2 regions of the Streptomyces sp. NPDC002265 genome follow, and region 1 is predicted to be linked to the other one. Evidence: riboswitches for the same ligand, from Rfam matches in the RefSeq annotation. Region 1 holds a riboswitch; the other holds the start of a gene.
The links. Region 1 has a riboswitch for cyclic di-AMP ahead of ABT085_RS17680 (transglycosylase family protein). Riboswitches for the same ligand answer to the same signal wherever they lie in the genome.
Positions count from the first base shown of each region.

Region 2: it holds a riboswitch for cyclic di-AMP, as region 1 does, so the genes downstream of both, ABT085_RS16330 (transglycosylase SLT domain-containing protein) here and ABT085_RS17680 (transglycosylase family protein) in region 1, are expected to answer to the same signal.

Region 1 covers NZ_JBEOWS010000088.1:2,504-9,612, reverse strand. Annotated here, with positions in the region: gene ABT085_RS17690 (cytochrome P450 family protein) at 1-383, shown strand, start outside; gene ABT085_RS17685 (transglycosylase family protein) at 563-1,411, shown strand; cyclic di-AMP (ydaO/yuaA leader) riboswitch at 1,746-1,914, shown strand; gene ABT085_RS17680 (transglycosylase family protein) at 1,918-2,568, shown strand; gene eno (phosphopyruvate hydratase) at 2,886-4,172, shown strand; gene ABT085_RS17670 (FtsB family cell division protein) at 4,299-4,775, shown strand; gene ABT085_RS17665 (DUF501 domain-containing protein) at 4,805-5,353, shown strand; gene ABT085_RS17660 (Ppx/GppA phosphatase family protein) at 5,350-6,291, shown strand; gene ABT085_RS17655 (NAD(P)/FAD-dependent oxidoreductase) at 6,746-7,109, shown strand, end outside.
Region 2 covers NZ_JBEOWS010000077.1:4,541-11,649, reverse strand. Annotated here, with positions in the region: gene ABT085_RS16335 (polyprenyl synthetase family protein) at 186-1,196, opposite strand; cyclic di-AMP (ydaO/yuaA leader) riboswitch at 1,986-2,161, shown strand; gene ABT085_RS16330 (transglycosylase SLT domain-containing protein) at 2,167-2,637, shown strand; gene ABT085_RS16325 (HAD family hydrolase) at 2,657-3,472, opposite strand; partial or broken gene ABT085_RS16320 (FAD-dependent oxidoreductase) at 3,621-4,834, opposite strand; partial or broken gene ABT085_RS16315 (carboxylate--amine ligase) at 4,862-6,116, opposite strand; gene fahA (fumarylacetoacetase) at 6,371-7,109, shown strand, end outside.

The sequences.
Region 1 (7,109 bases):
AACTCCTGCGTTTCGACGGGCCGGTGGAGCTGGCGACCTGGCGGTTCGCGACCGGGCCGCTGACCATCGGCGGCCAGGACATCGCCCCCGGGGACCCCGTCCTCGTCGTCCTGGCGGCCGCGGACCGGGACCCGGAGCGGTTCACCGATCCCGATGTGCTCGACCTCACTCGCAGTGACAACCAACACCTCGGTTACGGCCATGGAATCCACTATTGCCTGGGTGCGCCGCTGGCCCGGCTGGAGGGACGCACCGCGCTCACCACGCTGCTCACCCGGCTCCCCGACCTGCAACTCGCCGTGGAACCAGCGGACTTGAGATGGCGTGGTGGGCTCATCATGCGCGGGCTGCGTGCCCTGCCTGTGGAGTTCACGGCGGTCTGACCGATTGGCGGCAGTCGTGAGGGTTCCGTACCGGGGTGACGCACCGTCAACATTGTGATCTGCGCGTGATCTCCGTGGCATGAACTTGTGACAAGTGATCGTGTGCCGATACGTTCAATCATCAACACGGCGCAGCCTCACGCCGTGTCGGTCACCGCTGTCGTACGAAAGGTTTCCGCATGCTCTCCGGAAACGGTCGTCACCGTCGTCCCCGCCAGGCCCCGGCCCTGCTCGTCGCGGCCGGAGTGGCAGGTTCCGCCATCGCCATCCCGCTGCTGGGCGCAGGCGGCGCGAGCGCGGCCGAGGGCAGCACCTGGGACCAGGTCGCGCAGTGCGAGACCGGCGGCTCCTGGAGTGCCGACAGCGGTGACGGGCACTTCGGCGGCCTGCATCTGACCCAGGCGGACTGGGAGCAGTACGGCGGTCTCGACTACGCCGCCAGGGCCGATCTGGCCAGCCGGTCCCAGCAGATAGCCGTCGCCGAGAAGATCCTCGCCGCCCAGGGTGCCGGTGCCTGGTCCACGTGCGGACTCACCTCGGGGCTCGCCCAGGACTCCGCGACGTCCGTCATCGACACGGGTGTGGCGGGCGACTCCGCGAGCGGCGCGTCCGACGCGAGCGGTTCGACCTCGGTGCCGGACGTGCTCGGCCTGCCCGACTCCTCCGCCGGAGCCTCCACCGACCCGTCCGCGACGCCCGCCGCCGGCACCGCGTCCGCCGACCCCTCCGCCCTGCCTTCCGGTACGGCCTCCACCGCCGCCCCCTCCACGAGCGCGACGGACAAGACGGACAATGGCGCCGATACCGCCACGAGTGATGCTCAGGGTGACGATTCCTCCGCAAGCGATGCAAAGGTGGATGATTCCGCCAACTCCCGGCAGGCCATCGGCGCTTCGGGCCTGGTCGACACGGGTGACCTGACCGGCACCGGCCGCCACCGCGGCGCCAGCGCCGACGAGGACACGCCCTCCGCCGACGCCGACCTGTCCTTCATCGGCCGGCACGCCTCGACCGCCTACGGTTCCTGACCCGCCCGCCGGGGTGGTCCGCCACCTCCGGACCGGCCCTCCGCATTCCCGCGACGGACGACGCGGTGGGCAGGGGGCGGGTGGTGCCGGCCAGGACCGTGTCTTGCCCGGTCAGGCCGGGGAGGCACCTGCCTAAACGGGCGTAAAGCGGCGAGAGTTGACGCCCCATTTCACCGCTAAATGTCCGTTTTGGTGAAACTGTGGGATGAGTCTCAGAAGCCCTGATCGTCTTTGGAAATACCCGGATCGCGTGTCTACGGTCGAGACCGCTCGCCACAGCGGGCACCGGCTGCCGCAACGCCGAATCCTGCCAGCGGCTGCCCGGGAACATTCGTCGCGTCAAGCGCCGTCGGCAGGAGCGGGGGACCCAAGGTAAGCGCCGGGCCCAGCGGTTGAAGCTGGTGCCGGCTCGGGGTGAAGCCGCGTCCCGTGAGGGGCGTGGCCGGGCAACTCAACCGGCCCGAACCCGACAGCTCACCTCGCAGGCGTCGGTGAGGGGATCCACCATGCTGTTTTCCGGTAAGGGCACGCACCGCAGCCCGTCCAAGGCCACCCGCATCGCCGCGCTCGCCGGTGTCACCGGTGTCGCCATCGCCGCCCCGCTGTTCGCGGCCGGCAACGCCTCCGCCGCCACCGCCGCCGAGTGGGACGTCGTCGCCCAGTGCGAGTCCGGCGGCAACTGGGCCATCAACACCGGCAACGGCTACTACGGCGGTGTCCAGTTCTCCGCCTCCACCTGGGCCGCGTACGGCGGCACGCAGTACGCCTCGCAGGCCAACCTGGCCACCAAGGCCCAGCAGATCACCATCGCCGAGAAGGTCCTCGCCTCCCAGGGCAAGGGTGCCTGGCCGGTCTGCGGCAAGGGCCTGTCCCGCACCCCCTACGCCGCTGCCGCCCCCGCGCCGAGCACCGCCACCCGCGCGGCCGAGACGCAGACCGCCTCCCGCTCCGCCGAGCGCCCGACCGTCACCACCCCGGCCGGCCAGAAGGTCGCCAAGGGTGACGGCGAGTACAAGGTCGTCAAGGGTGACACGCTCAGCAGCATCGCCCAGAAGCACCAGGTCAAGGGTGGCTGGCAGGCGCTGTTCAAGCTGAACAAGGGTGTCGTCGCCAACGCCGACGTCATCTACCCCGGCCAGCAGCTGCACCTGAAGTGACAGCGCGCTCGTAGCTGAACCACGGCGGCCTCCCAGCCGTGTCCTTCATTGTGGAGGCCACGTGAGGGCCGTCCCCCGTCCCCACGGGCTCCCCGTCCCGGTGCGTTCTTCCCCCGTACGCACCGGGACGGGGTTTTTTGTCGAACCGGCTTTGTTCCGTTCGGAAACAATTTACTCTCGGTTCCGTCCATGACGCGGTCAACGACTGGTTGATCGCCCCGGGACGGTTAGGCTCAGTCCCGCGCGGCCACCACAGGCCTGCGCATCACCACCGGGCTCTCCGGCCCGGCGTAGCTTGCGTCACATCCCAGAAGGAGATGCTCGTGCCGTCCATCGACGTCGTCGTAGCCCGGGAAATCCTGGACTCCCGAGGCAACCCCACGGTCGAGGTCGAGGTCGGCCTCGACGACGGCAGCACGGGTCGTGCCGCCGTTCCGTCCGGCGCCTCCACCGGTGCCTTCGAGGCCATCGAGCTCCGTGACGGTGACCCCAACCGTTACCAGGGCAAGGGTGTCGAGAAGGCCGTCCTCGCCGTCATCGAGCAGATCGGTCCGGAGCTCGTCGGCTACGACGCCACCGAGCAGCGCCTGATCGACCAGGCGATGTTCGACCTGGACGCCACCGACAACAAGGGCTCGCTCGGCGCGAACGCCATCCTCGGCGTCTCCCTCGCCGTCGCGCACGCCGCCTCCGAGGCGTCCGACCTCCCGCTCTTCCGTTACCTGGGCGGCCCGAACGCGCACCTGCTGCCCGTTCCGATGATGAACATCCTGAACGGCGGCTCGCACGCCGACTCCAACGTGGACATCCAGGAGTTCATGATCGCCCCGATCGGCGCGGAGACCTTCTCCGAGGCCCTGCGCTGGGGTGCCGAGGTCTACCACACCCTCAAGAAGGTGCTGAAGACCAAGGGCCTGTCCACCGGTCTCGGCGACGAGGGCGGCTTCGCCCCGAACCTGGAGTCCAACCGCGCCGCCCTCGACCTCATCGTCGAGGCCATCAAGGAGGCCGGTTACACCCCCGGCGAGCAGATCGCCCTCGCCCTCGACGTCGCCGCCTCCGAGTTCTACAAGGACGGCGTCTACACCTTCGAGGGCAAGGAGCGCTCCGCCGCCGAGATGACCGAGTACTACGCCGAGCTCGTGGCGGCGTACCCGCTGGTCTCCATCGAGGACCCGCTGTTCGAGGACGACTGGGCCGGCTGGAAGATCATCACCGACCAGCTGGGCGACAAGGTCCAGATCGTCGGCGACGACCTCTTCGTCACCAACCCGGAGCGCCTGGCCCGCGGCATCGAGGAGGGCACCGCCAACGCCCTGCTCGTCAAGGTCAACCAGATCGGTTCGCTGACCGAGACCCTGGACGCCGTCGAGCTCGCCCAGCGCAACGGCTTCAAGTGCATGATGTCCCACCGCTCCGGCGAGACCGAGGACGTCACCATCGCCGACCTCGCGGTCGCCGTGAACTGCGGCCAGATCAAGACCGGTGCCCCGGCCCGCTCGGACCGCGTCGCCAAGTACAACCAGCTGCTGCGCATCGAGGAGATCCTCGACGACGCCGCGGTGTACGCCGGCCGCAGCGCCTTCCCGCGCTTCAAGGGCTGAGCCCTACCGGGTCAAGCCTGAGCCAGTCGTACGTACGTCCCCGTACTCGGTCCCGTACCGTGTCCGGGGACGTACGCGTGTGACGGCGCGGGTGACAACGGGTGCGAAGGGGAGGCGAAGAGCCAGATGGCCGTGAAGGACCGGGACCGTTTCTCCACCGCGACCAGGCTGCGGGTGCTCGGCGAGCAGACCGCGGCCCGGGTCTACCGCTCCCAGACCAGACGGCAGGCCCGCCGCTCCCGCCTCACCGGCCGGGCCGCGCTGCTCGCCCTCGTGCTGTGCTCGCTGGTCGTGGCCCTCGCATACCCCATAAGGCAGTACGTCTCGCAGCGCGCCGAGATCGCCGACATGGAGCGGCAGAAGCAGCAGGCCAGGGAGCGCGTGGAGGAACTGCGCGACCTCAAGGCACGCTGGCAGGACGACGCGTACGCCGAGCAGCAGATCCGGCAGCGGCTGCACTACGTGATGCCCGGCGAGACCGGTTACGTGGTGATCGACCCGGACGCGGTCAAGCAGTCGCGGGCCGCCCGCGGGGCGGCGCGCCGCCCCTGGTACTCGAACGTCTGGGACGGAGTCGACAAGTCCGACGCCTCCGACCGATGACGGATAGCAGAAAGACAAGCTCAGGACAGATGGAAACGCCCCCGCCGACCACTCCTCGCACCGAGCCCACCGACGCGGACGTCGAGGCCTTCAAGCAGCAGCTCGGGCGGCCGCCGCGCGGGCTGCGCGCCATCGCGCACCGGTGCCCCTGCGGCCAGCCGGACGTCGTGGAGACGGCCCCCCGGCTGCCCGACGGCACGCCCTTCCCGACGCTCTACTACCTGACGTGCCCGAAGGCGAACTCCGCGATCGGCACGCTGGAGGCGAACGGCGTGATGAAGGAGATGACCGACCGGCTCGCGACCGACCCCGAACTGGCCGCCGCCTACCGCGGCGCGCACGAGGACTACATCCGCCGGCGCGACGAGATCGAGGAGCTGACGGGCTTCCCGAGCGCGGGCGGCATGCCGGACCGGGTGAAGTGCCTGCATGTCCTGGTCGCGCACTCGCTGGCGGCCGGGCCGGGCGTGAACCCGCTCGGCGACGAGGCGCTCGCGATGCTGCCGGAGTGGTGGCGCAAGGGCGCCTGTGTCGTCCCGGCCGGGGAGTGCGGGAAGTCCGCGGAGGGCGACCAGTGACCCGGGTGGCCGCGATCGACTGCGGCACGAACTCCATCCGGCTGCTGGTGGCCGACGCCGACCCCGGGACGGGCGAACTCGTCGACCTGGACCGCCGGATGACCATCGTCCGGCTCGGCCAGGGCGTGGACCGCACCGGCCGGCTCGCCCCCGAGGCGCTGGCGCGCACCTTCGCCGCCTGCCGTGAATACGCGGACGTCATCAAGGAGTTCGGTGCCGAGCGGCTGCGCTTCGTCGCCACCTCCGCCTCCCGGGACGCCGAGAACCGGGACGAGTTCGTGCGCGGGGTGCTGGACATCCTCGGCGTCGAGCCCGAGGTCATCTCCGGCGACCAGGAGGCCGCGTTCTCCTTCACCGGCGCCACCAAGGAGCTGATGGGCCGTGAGGACCTGGCCCGGCCCTATCTGGTGGTGGACATCGGCGGCGGCTCGACCGAGTTCGTCGTCGGCGGCGAGCAGGTGGACGCCGCGCGCTCGGTCGACGTCGGCTGCGTACGGATGACCGAACGGCATCTGGTCGTGGACGGGGAGATCACCGACCCGCCGACGGCCGGTCAGATCGCGGCGATGCGCGCCGACATCGAGGCGGCCCTCGACCTCGCCGAGCGGACGGTCCCGCTGCGCCGGGCGCACACCCTGGTCGGTCTGGCCGGTTCCGTCACCACCGTGTCGGCGATCGCGCAGGACCTGCCCGCGTACGACTCGGCGGCCATCCACCACTCCCGGGTCTCCCACGACCGGGTCCGCGAGATCACCGACCGGCTGCTGCGCTCCGCGCACGCCGAGCGCGCGGCGATCCCCTCGATGCACCCGGGCCGGGTCGACGTGATCGGGGCGGGCGCCCTCGTACTGCTCTCGATCATGGAGCGGATCGGGGCCGAGGAGGTCGTGGTGAGCGAGCACGACATCCTCGACGGCATCGCCTGGTCGATCGCCTAGCGGTTCAGGAAGCCCCTCGCGGGGCCCGGCTAGCACTCTGCTGAGCAGGCAGGAAGCGCGTTTGAGCGCGGCGGAGGGATCCTGTCGGGCCCCTCCGCGAGTCCCCGCCGGAAACCTTCGTGAAGTTCTTCACAAGGAATTCGGTCCTGTCGGGGTACGGAACGGGGTCGGTTGGCCCTTCCGGGGTCCCCACGTCTGTGTGAACATGTTCAAAAGAGGCGTGCGGGGACGTTTCGCGGAGGTGTCGGGCGCGCGTCCTCCGGAGTCCCGGACGCCTCTCTTCCGGCCAGGAGGAGCAGCTCACGCGGCATTGACAACGCCCTTTGGGATACACGGGTTCCCGCTCCGCGCCATGATGTGGATCACTCGGGTCGCGGAGGATAACACACCCCCTGTCGGAGCTTGTGAAGGGGCGCACGAGCGACCCCCTGGGGGCGGGTGGATACTCGATGCCATGAGCACCACGGAGCGTCCCAGGATCCTCGTAGTAGGCGGTGGGTACGTAGGCCTGTACGCAGCTCGGCGTATCCAGAAGAAGATGCGCTACGCCGAGGCGACCGTCACGGTCGTCGACCCCCGGTCGTACATGACCTACCAGCCCTTCCTCCCCGAAACCGCCGCCGGCAGCATCTCCCCGCGCCACGTCGTCGTCCCGCTGCGACGCGTGCTGCCCAAGGCGGAGGTCCTCACCGGCCGGGTCACCACCATCGATCAGGACCGCAAGGTCGCCACGATCGCCCCGCTGGTCGGCGAGGCGTACGAGCTGCCCTTCGACTACCTGGTCGTCGCCCTCGGCGCGGTCTCCCGCACCTTCCCGA
Region 2 (7,109 bases), on a different contig from region 1:
CGTCAGACCGCGGGATCAACTCCGCGTACTGCTGGGGTATGACACAAAGAGGCGGTGCCGCGCCCGACCCGTAGGGGTCGCGCACGGCACCGCACACGTCCGATCGACACCGCCGTCCGGCTCCCACGGAGGAGCAGCCGGACAAAGCTCCGGGCCCTGCCCGGCAGGGCCCGGTCCGGCAGGCCCTAGCCCGCCCGGTGCACCACCGCGTCGCACAGCTCCACCAGGGCCCGCTTCGCGTCGCACTCCCGCAGCGGTGCCAGCGCGGCGCGCGCGTCCTGCGCGTACCGCACGGTGTCCTTGCGTGCCTGCTCCAGCGCGGGGTGCTCGCGCAGTGCCGCCAGCGCCTGCGCCAGCTTCGCGTCGTCGGTCAGGTCGGAGTCCAGCAGCTCGCACAGCGCGATGTCCTCCGCCAGCCCCAGCCGTGCCGCCCGCTCCCGCAGTCGCAGCACCGGCAGCGTGGGGATGCCCTCGCGCAGGTCCGTCCCGGGCGTCTTGCCCGACTCGCGGGACTCCGACGCGATGTCCAGCACGTCGTCGGCCAGCTGGAAGGCGACTCCCAGCCGCTCCCCGTACTGCGTCAGCACGTCCACGACCGTCTCGTCCGCGCCGGACATCATCGCCCCGAACCGGCACGACACCGCCACCAGCGATCCGGTCTTGCCGCCCAGGACGTCCAGGTAGTGCTCGACCGGGTCGCGCCCGTCCTGCGGTCCCGCCGTCTCCAGGATCTGGCCGGTCACCAGCCGCTCGAACGCCTCGGCCTGCACCCGCACCGCCTCGGGCCCTAGGTCGGCCAGGATGTGGGACGCCCGCGCGAACAGGAAGTCACCGGTGAGGACCGCGACGGCGTTGCCCCAGCGGGTGTTCGCGCTGTCCACCCCGCGCCGCACCTCGGCCTCGTCCATGACGTCGTCGTGGTACAGCGTGGCGAGGTGGGTCAGTTCCACCACCACCGCCGACGGCACGATCCCGGGTGCGTACCGGTCCCCGAACTGCGCCGCGAGCATCACGAGCAGTGGCCGGAAACGCTTCCCGCCCGCCCGCACCAGATGCTGGGCGGCCTCTGTGATGAAGGGGACCTCGCTCTTGGTGGCCTCGAGCAAGCCTTCCTCGACAGCCGCCAATCCGGCCTGGACATCGGCTTCCAGAGCCTGGTCCCGCACGCTCAGCCCGAACGGCCCGACGACGGTCACGAGGGGTCTCCTGTCTGCTGGTGTCCACTGGCGCTTGCGCGGTTTGTCGATAGGTCGCTGCCACCACCTCAAGTCAGCGTATCCGGTCACGTTTCGATCACCGATAGCCCCCACGGTTACCGGCCAGGCGGTACCGGATCATGCCCGGGATGTTTCCGATCGGACGACAAGGACGAGCTTCGGCTGTTTTCTGCTGATACGGCGATGCCTGTCGGCCCGCCGGAGAGCGGCGATCCGCGCCCCAGGGCCGCACGTACCGCCGCCTCCCGCCGCCCCGGCCCGGCCGGGCGAAAGCACCCGACCGGGTTCACGCCCCCGCCGCGCGCGACACGCCCCGCGACACCCCACCCCCCTGCCGGGCCCGCCGCGAGAGGCGACCGGGCCGTCCGGATCCGGCCGCCCTCCCCCCGACACGTACGGCGGGCACGGCAGGCGCGGCAGGCGCGGCAGGCGCGGCGACGGACCGTCAGACACGACAGAAACATGCCTTATGTACCTTTATGTCCGATTCATCGCTATTAATTACAGAATTCCACTTGGCGGCAAATGGGACCGATTCCGTAAGCAGTGAATTGGGTCACTCGGGCCAAAAATGGATGCATCGGCCATCTATCCTCGCCACCCTTCCACGGCAAGCGAGTTGAGCCTTGGCAACCGCAAAGGATCAAGTGTCCCAAATGCCTCAGACCAAGGTCAAATAGGGCGAGGTGTGAATCAGACACTTGTTCCGGACATGTGCTTTCGCATACGTTCCCGGCAAGTCGGGCGAACACCTAATCCTGCCGCCGCCCTTCACCACCACCGAACACACCCGCACGGCAGGAGCGGGGGACCCAGGTAAGCCGCCGGACCGGACATCGCACCCGCAACGGCTAGGGGTTGAGCCGCATCGCCACAGAGCAGCGCGGACGGGCACCTCCCGGCCCGAACCCGACAGCTCACCTCGTAGGCACCCGAGAGGAATCACGTCATGCACGCTGCCGGTAAGAACCGTCGCGCCCGTTTCGTCCGCACCCTCGCCGTCGCCGGTACCGGCGCCGCCGTGCTCGCCCTGCCGCTCCTCGGCGCCACCTGCGCCTCCGCGGCCACCACCACGCCCGTGACCGCGACCCCCAAGTACACCAACAACCTCGACGGCTGGATCCGGCAGTCGCTGGCGGTCATGGCCCAGCACCACATCCCGGGCACCTACAACGGGATCCACCGCAACGTGATGCGCGAGTCCTCCGGAAACCCGCGCGCCATCAACCTCTGGGACTCCAACGCGGCCAAGGGCATCCCGTCCAAGGGCCTGCTCCAGGTCATCGACCCGACCTTCGCCCGCTACCACGTGGGCGGCACGTCGTTCGACATATACGACCCGGTCGCGAACATCACGGCCGCCTGCAACTACGCCGCCGCGCGGTACGGCTCGATCGACCGCGTGTTCAGCGCCTACTGACCGGCCCCGCCCGGGACGGTCACCTCTCTGCGGGAAAGAGTCTTTCGAGGACGACGGCGATGCCGTCGTCCTCGTTCGACAGGGTGATCTCGTCGGCCACGGACTTGAGTTCGGGATGGGCGTTGGCCATCGCCACGCCGTGGGCGGCCCAGTCGAACATGGGGATGTCGTTGGGCATGTCCCCGAAGGCCAGGGCGTGTTCGGCGCGCAGCCCGAGGTGCTCGGCGGCCAGCGCCAGGCCGGTCGCCTTGGTGATGCCGCACGGCTGGAGTTCCACGGTCCCCGGCCCCGACATGGTGACCGTCGCCAGCGAGCCGACCACCGAGCGGGCCGTCGCCGCCAACTCGTCGTCGGACAGGGCGGGATGGCGCAGCAGTACCTTGCTGATGGACTCGCACCACAGATCGTCGCGCCGTCCGACCCGCACCGCGGGCAGGGTCGGGTGCGGCATCAGATAGCCCGGCTCGATGAGCGTGAGGCCGTCGACCCCGTCCTGGTCGACGGCCGCGTACACCTGTCCCACCTCGGCCTCGATCTTGCCGAGGGCGGTCGCGGCCAGCTCCCGGTCGAGGGTGACCGACCACAGCAGCCGGTCCGCGCCGACGTCGTACAACTGCGCGCCCTGCCCGCACACCGCGAGCCCGGCGCAGCCGATGACGTCGAACAGCGGCCGCACCCTCGGCGCCGGGCGGCCCGTCACCACGAGGTGCCGGGCACCGGCCCGGGTCACCCGCGCGAGTGCGTCCAGGGTCCGGTCGGAGAGCGTGTCGTCGCCGCGCAGCAACGAGCCGTCCAGATCGGTGGCGACGAGTGAGAATGCGAGGGGAGCGGCCATGATCAGAGAATACGGACCCCGCGCCCTCGCGACTCACCCTCGTTTCGGCCCCAAGTGGCGCCTGCGGGCTCCTTGATGGCGCCGGCGGGCAGCCCCGCGGTCTCCGACGGCTCCCGGGACGGCCCCCGTTGACCTTTTCGTCCCCGGCTCAGCCGTGGGCCGCCGTCAGGTGCTTCGCCAGCCGCGGAGAGGCGAACTCCGTGCCGCACACGAACCGCATGACCGGGCCGTACGAAGCCGCCGCCGGCAGTCCGGTGAGGTACAGACCGGGCACGGACGACACATATCCCGCACCGAGCCTGGGAGTGCCTCGGCTGACCACGAGTTCGGCACGCAGCCGGTGGCCCAGGAAGTCCATCGCCGCCATGTCCACCCGGTAGCCGGTCGCCGCTATGACGTGGTCGGCGGACAGCCGGTGGGTGCCGCCCGAGTGCGGGGCGACGGTCAGCGTCGCCCGGTCGTCCGCCGCGCCCGCCTCGACGATCCGTTCGACCTCGCTGACCTGTACCTTTCCCTCGAAGCGGTCGCGCAGCCACCAGGCGCCGAGCGGACCGAGCACACGACGGACCAGGTAGTGGCGGGTCCGGTCCGGCAGGTATCGGTAGGGGTGCGGGTAGTAGCTGAGCGCCCACAGCGACCAGGCGCGGCCGAAGGGGGACTCGGGGCACAGCCTGGGCTGCTTCCACGGGGGTGCGCCGAAGGCCACCCGGCCACGGCCGCGCGCGACCACGTGCACCTGCGCGCCCGCCTCCGCCGCGAGCGCCGCCGTCTCCAGCGCGGACTGGCCCGCGCCGACCACGATGAGTTCCCTGCCGGAGAAGCGGCCGAGGTCGTGGTGCTGGGAGCTGTGGGAGACCGGACCGGCGGGCGAGGGTCCGTCCGCCCCGGCGACGGTCAGCTCGGGGGGCAGATGGGACAGCCCGGCCAGGCCCGTGGCCACGACGACCGCGCGGGCGGTGAACAACTCACCGGAGTCCAGCTTCAGTTCGAAGCCCGAGCCGCGGGGTTCCCCGGCCCTGCGCTCGACGGAGACCACCCGCACCCGCTCCAGCCGCGGCACCAGCCGCTGCTGGAACCACTCGCCGTAGCCGATGAAGGTCTCGGCGGGGATGATGTCCTCGTCCGTCACGAGCCGGCGTATGCCGGCCGCGTCGCAGTAGTCGGCGAGCGTGTGGCCGGTCTGCGGCGCGTCGATGCTGGAGGCCACGGGCGTCGATTCAGCAGCATGCCCGCGGGCATGTGGTCGCGCCAGCTGACCATGGGATCGCCGAAGACGCGGACGGGGACACCGCGCGCCCGCAGATGGGCGGCGGTCGACAGGCCGAAGGGTCCGGCACCGATGACTGCTACGGGTCGACTCACGAAGTCCCTCCCCAGGACGTCACTTCGTCACTTCGTGGTGGTGCTGCCGCCGCGGCGGTTGGTGCGCCACAGCTGATACAGGTGCTTCGCGCCCGGCCGCACGAAGCGCGCGAGCATCGTGAAGAACGGCCGCAGGTCGTCACCCGCCAGCCAGGCCAGCTCCGTGCCGCTCGCCCGCGCCGGTGCGTGCGGCGCCGTATAGCCGCTTCGGCGGTAGGCGAGCAGGGCGGGCAGGTCGATGTTCTCCACGAGATACCGGTGGCCGGCCCGCTGTTCCCCCTCCGTAACGGCACGCCCGGTCAGATCCAGATGCATGGCGCGCACGACGTCCACCCCCGATCCGCTCTCGAAGAGCCGGAAATGGGCGCCCATGCGCGGGTTGAAGTCGAGGAGTTTGTACTGTCCGTCGCGCCGGTCGAAGCGCAGGTCGCGGTCGACGATTCCGGTGAAGCCGATCTGTTTGACGAAACGTGCGGCGAGGTCCGCGAGTTCCGGATTGTCGACTACGTACGCATTCGCCGTCATCCCCGCGTGCGGCGGCCAGGAGCGGACCTTCACTCCGGTGAACATCGCCAGCGGGGTCGAGTCCCGGTCGAAGTAGGCGTGCACGATCCAGTCCTCGGCCTGCTCCCTCGGCAGGTATTCCTGGAGAATCACCCCCGGGTCGCCGGGACGGCCGGCCCAGTCGCGGGCGAGCGCCAGCAGGCCCTCGCGGGTGGCGATCCTCGTCGTCCCGTTCACCGCAGGCCGTTCCCGGCGCACGAACGCCTCACGGTTCTTGGCCACCACCGGGAAGCGGGCCTTCTCGGCGAAGGCGACGATGTCGTCGTAGGTCTGCGGGAAGGCCGCCGACGGGCTCGGGATGCCGTGTTCCACACACAGTTCGTGCAGGCCCTGCTTGCTGGCCAGCCGGCGCGGCAGCTCCGGCTCGACCCGCGGGAAGAGGAAGCTGCCGCCGAGCGCCTAACTGGTGCTCGGCGATCAGGACGGCGGCCTCCTCGTCGGTGGGGACGAGCACGGCGGGACGGCCGATCCGGCGGCCGATCCGCAGCAGCCCCTCCACCAGGTGCTCCGGCTCCTCGGTGCCGGTGGTCGGCCAGACGAACGCCCGCTCCAGATAGCGGGAGGCCGCCGCGGGTGTGTAACGGTCCTCAGTTGTCGCGTACATCGGGACGCCCAGGCGGACCAGACTGCGGATCGCTCCGACCCCGCCGTGGTGCAGCGGATAGTCGCCGAACTTGACGATCAGACCCGGCACTCCGCCGTCGGCCTGTAAAGGCACGCTGCCGTCGCTCCCGGCCACGGGTTCCCCCACGTGTCCCCCTCCACGGACCGGACCCAGCCCGTCCGTGTCACGAAAAAAGCGCTAAGCCGGAATTGACCGCTCCGACAACCCCAAAAGGGGCATTGCAAACTCTTTAGACACTGCCCAAGACAGGCAACTCGGCCGTAACGTGTGGCGCGGCCACATGAAACGCATCGTGTGGCAAGAACAGACGGAAAGCACCGCACGCATCCGAGAGTGAGGCAGCACCCATGCCCCCCTTCGACGTCCCCGAGGGCGATCCCTTCGGGCCGCACAACCTGCCGTACGGCGTCTTCTCCCCCGCGGGTTCGGACTCCGCCGAGCGCAGGGTCGGTGTCCGGCTCGGCGATCACGTACTCGACGCGGGGGCCGCGGCCCGGGCGCTCGGCTCGCCGTACGCCTCCGTGCTCGCCCGGCCCACCCTCAACCCGCTGCTGGCGGCCGGCCGCACCGTGTGGTCCGACGTACGGCGCGCGCTGACCGGGTGGGTGACCGTGCCGGCCCACCGGCAGGTCGTCGAGCCGTTCCTCCACCCCCTGTCGTCGGTGACCCTGCATCTGCCCTTCGAGGTCGCCGACTACGTGGACTTCTACGCCTCGGAGAACCACGCCCGCAACGTCGGGCAGATCTTCCGCCCGGACGCGGCGGACTCCCTGACCCCGAACTGGAAGCACCTGCCCATCGGTTACCACGGGCGGTCCGGCACGGTCGTGGTCTCGGGGACGGACGTCGTGCGGCCGTCGGGCCAGCGCAAGGCGCCCACCGACGAGGCCCCGGTCTTCGGCCCGTCGGTCCGGCTGGACATCGAGGCCGAGGTCGGCTTCGTGGTGGGGACGCCCTCGGAGCCGGGCCGCCCGGTGGCGCTCGGCGACTTCCAGGAGCACGTCTTCGGCCTGTGCCTGCTGAACGACTGGTCCGCACGCGACATCCAGGCCTGGGAGTACGTCCCGCTCGGCCCCTTCCTCGGCA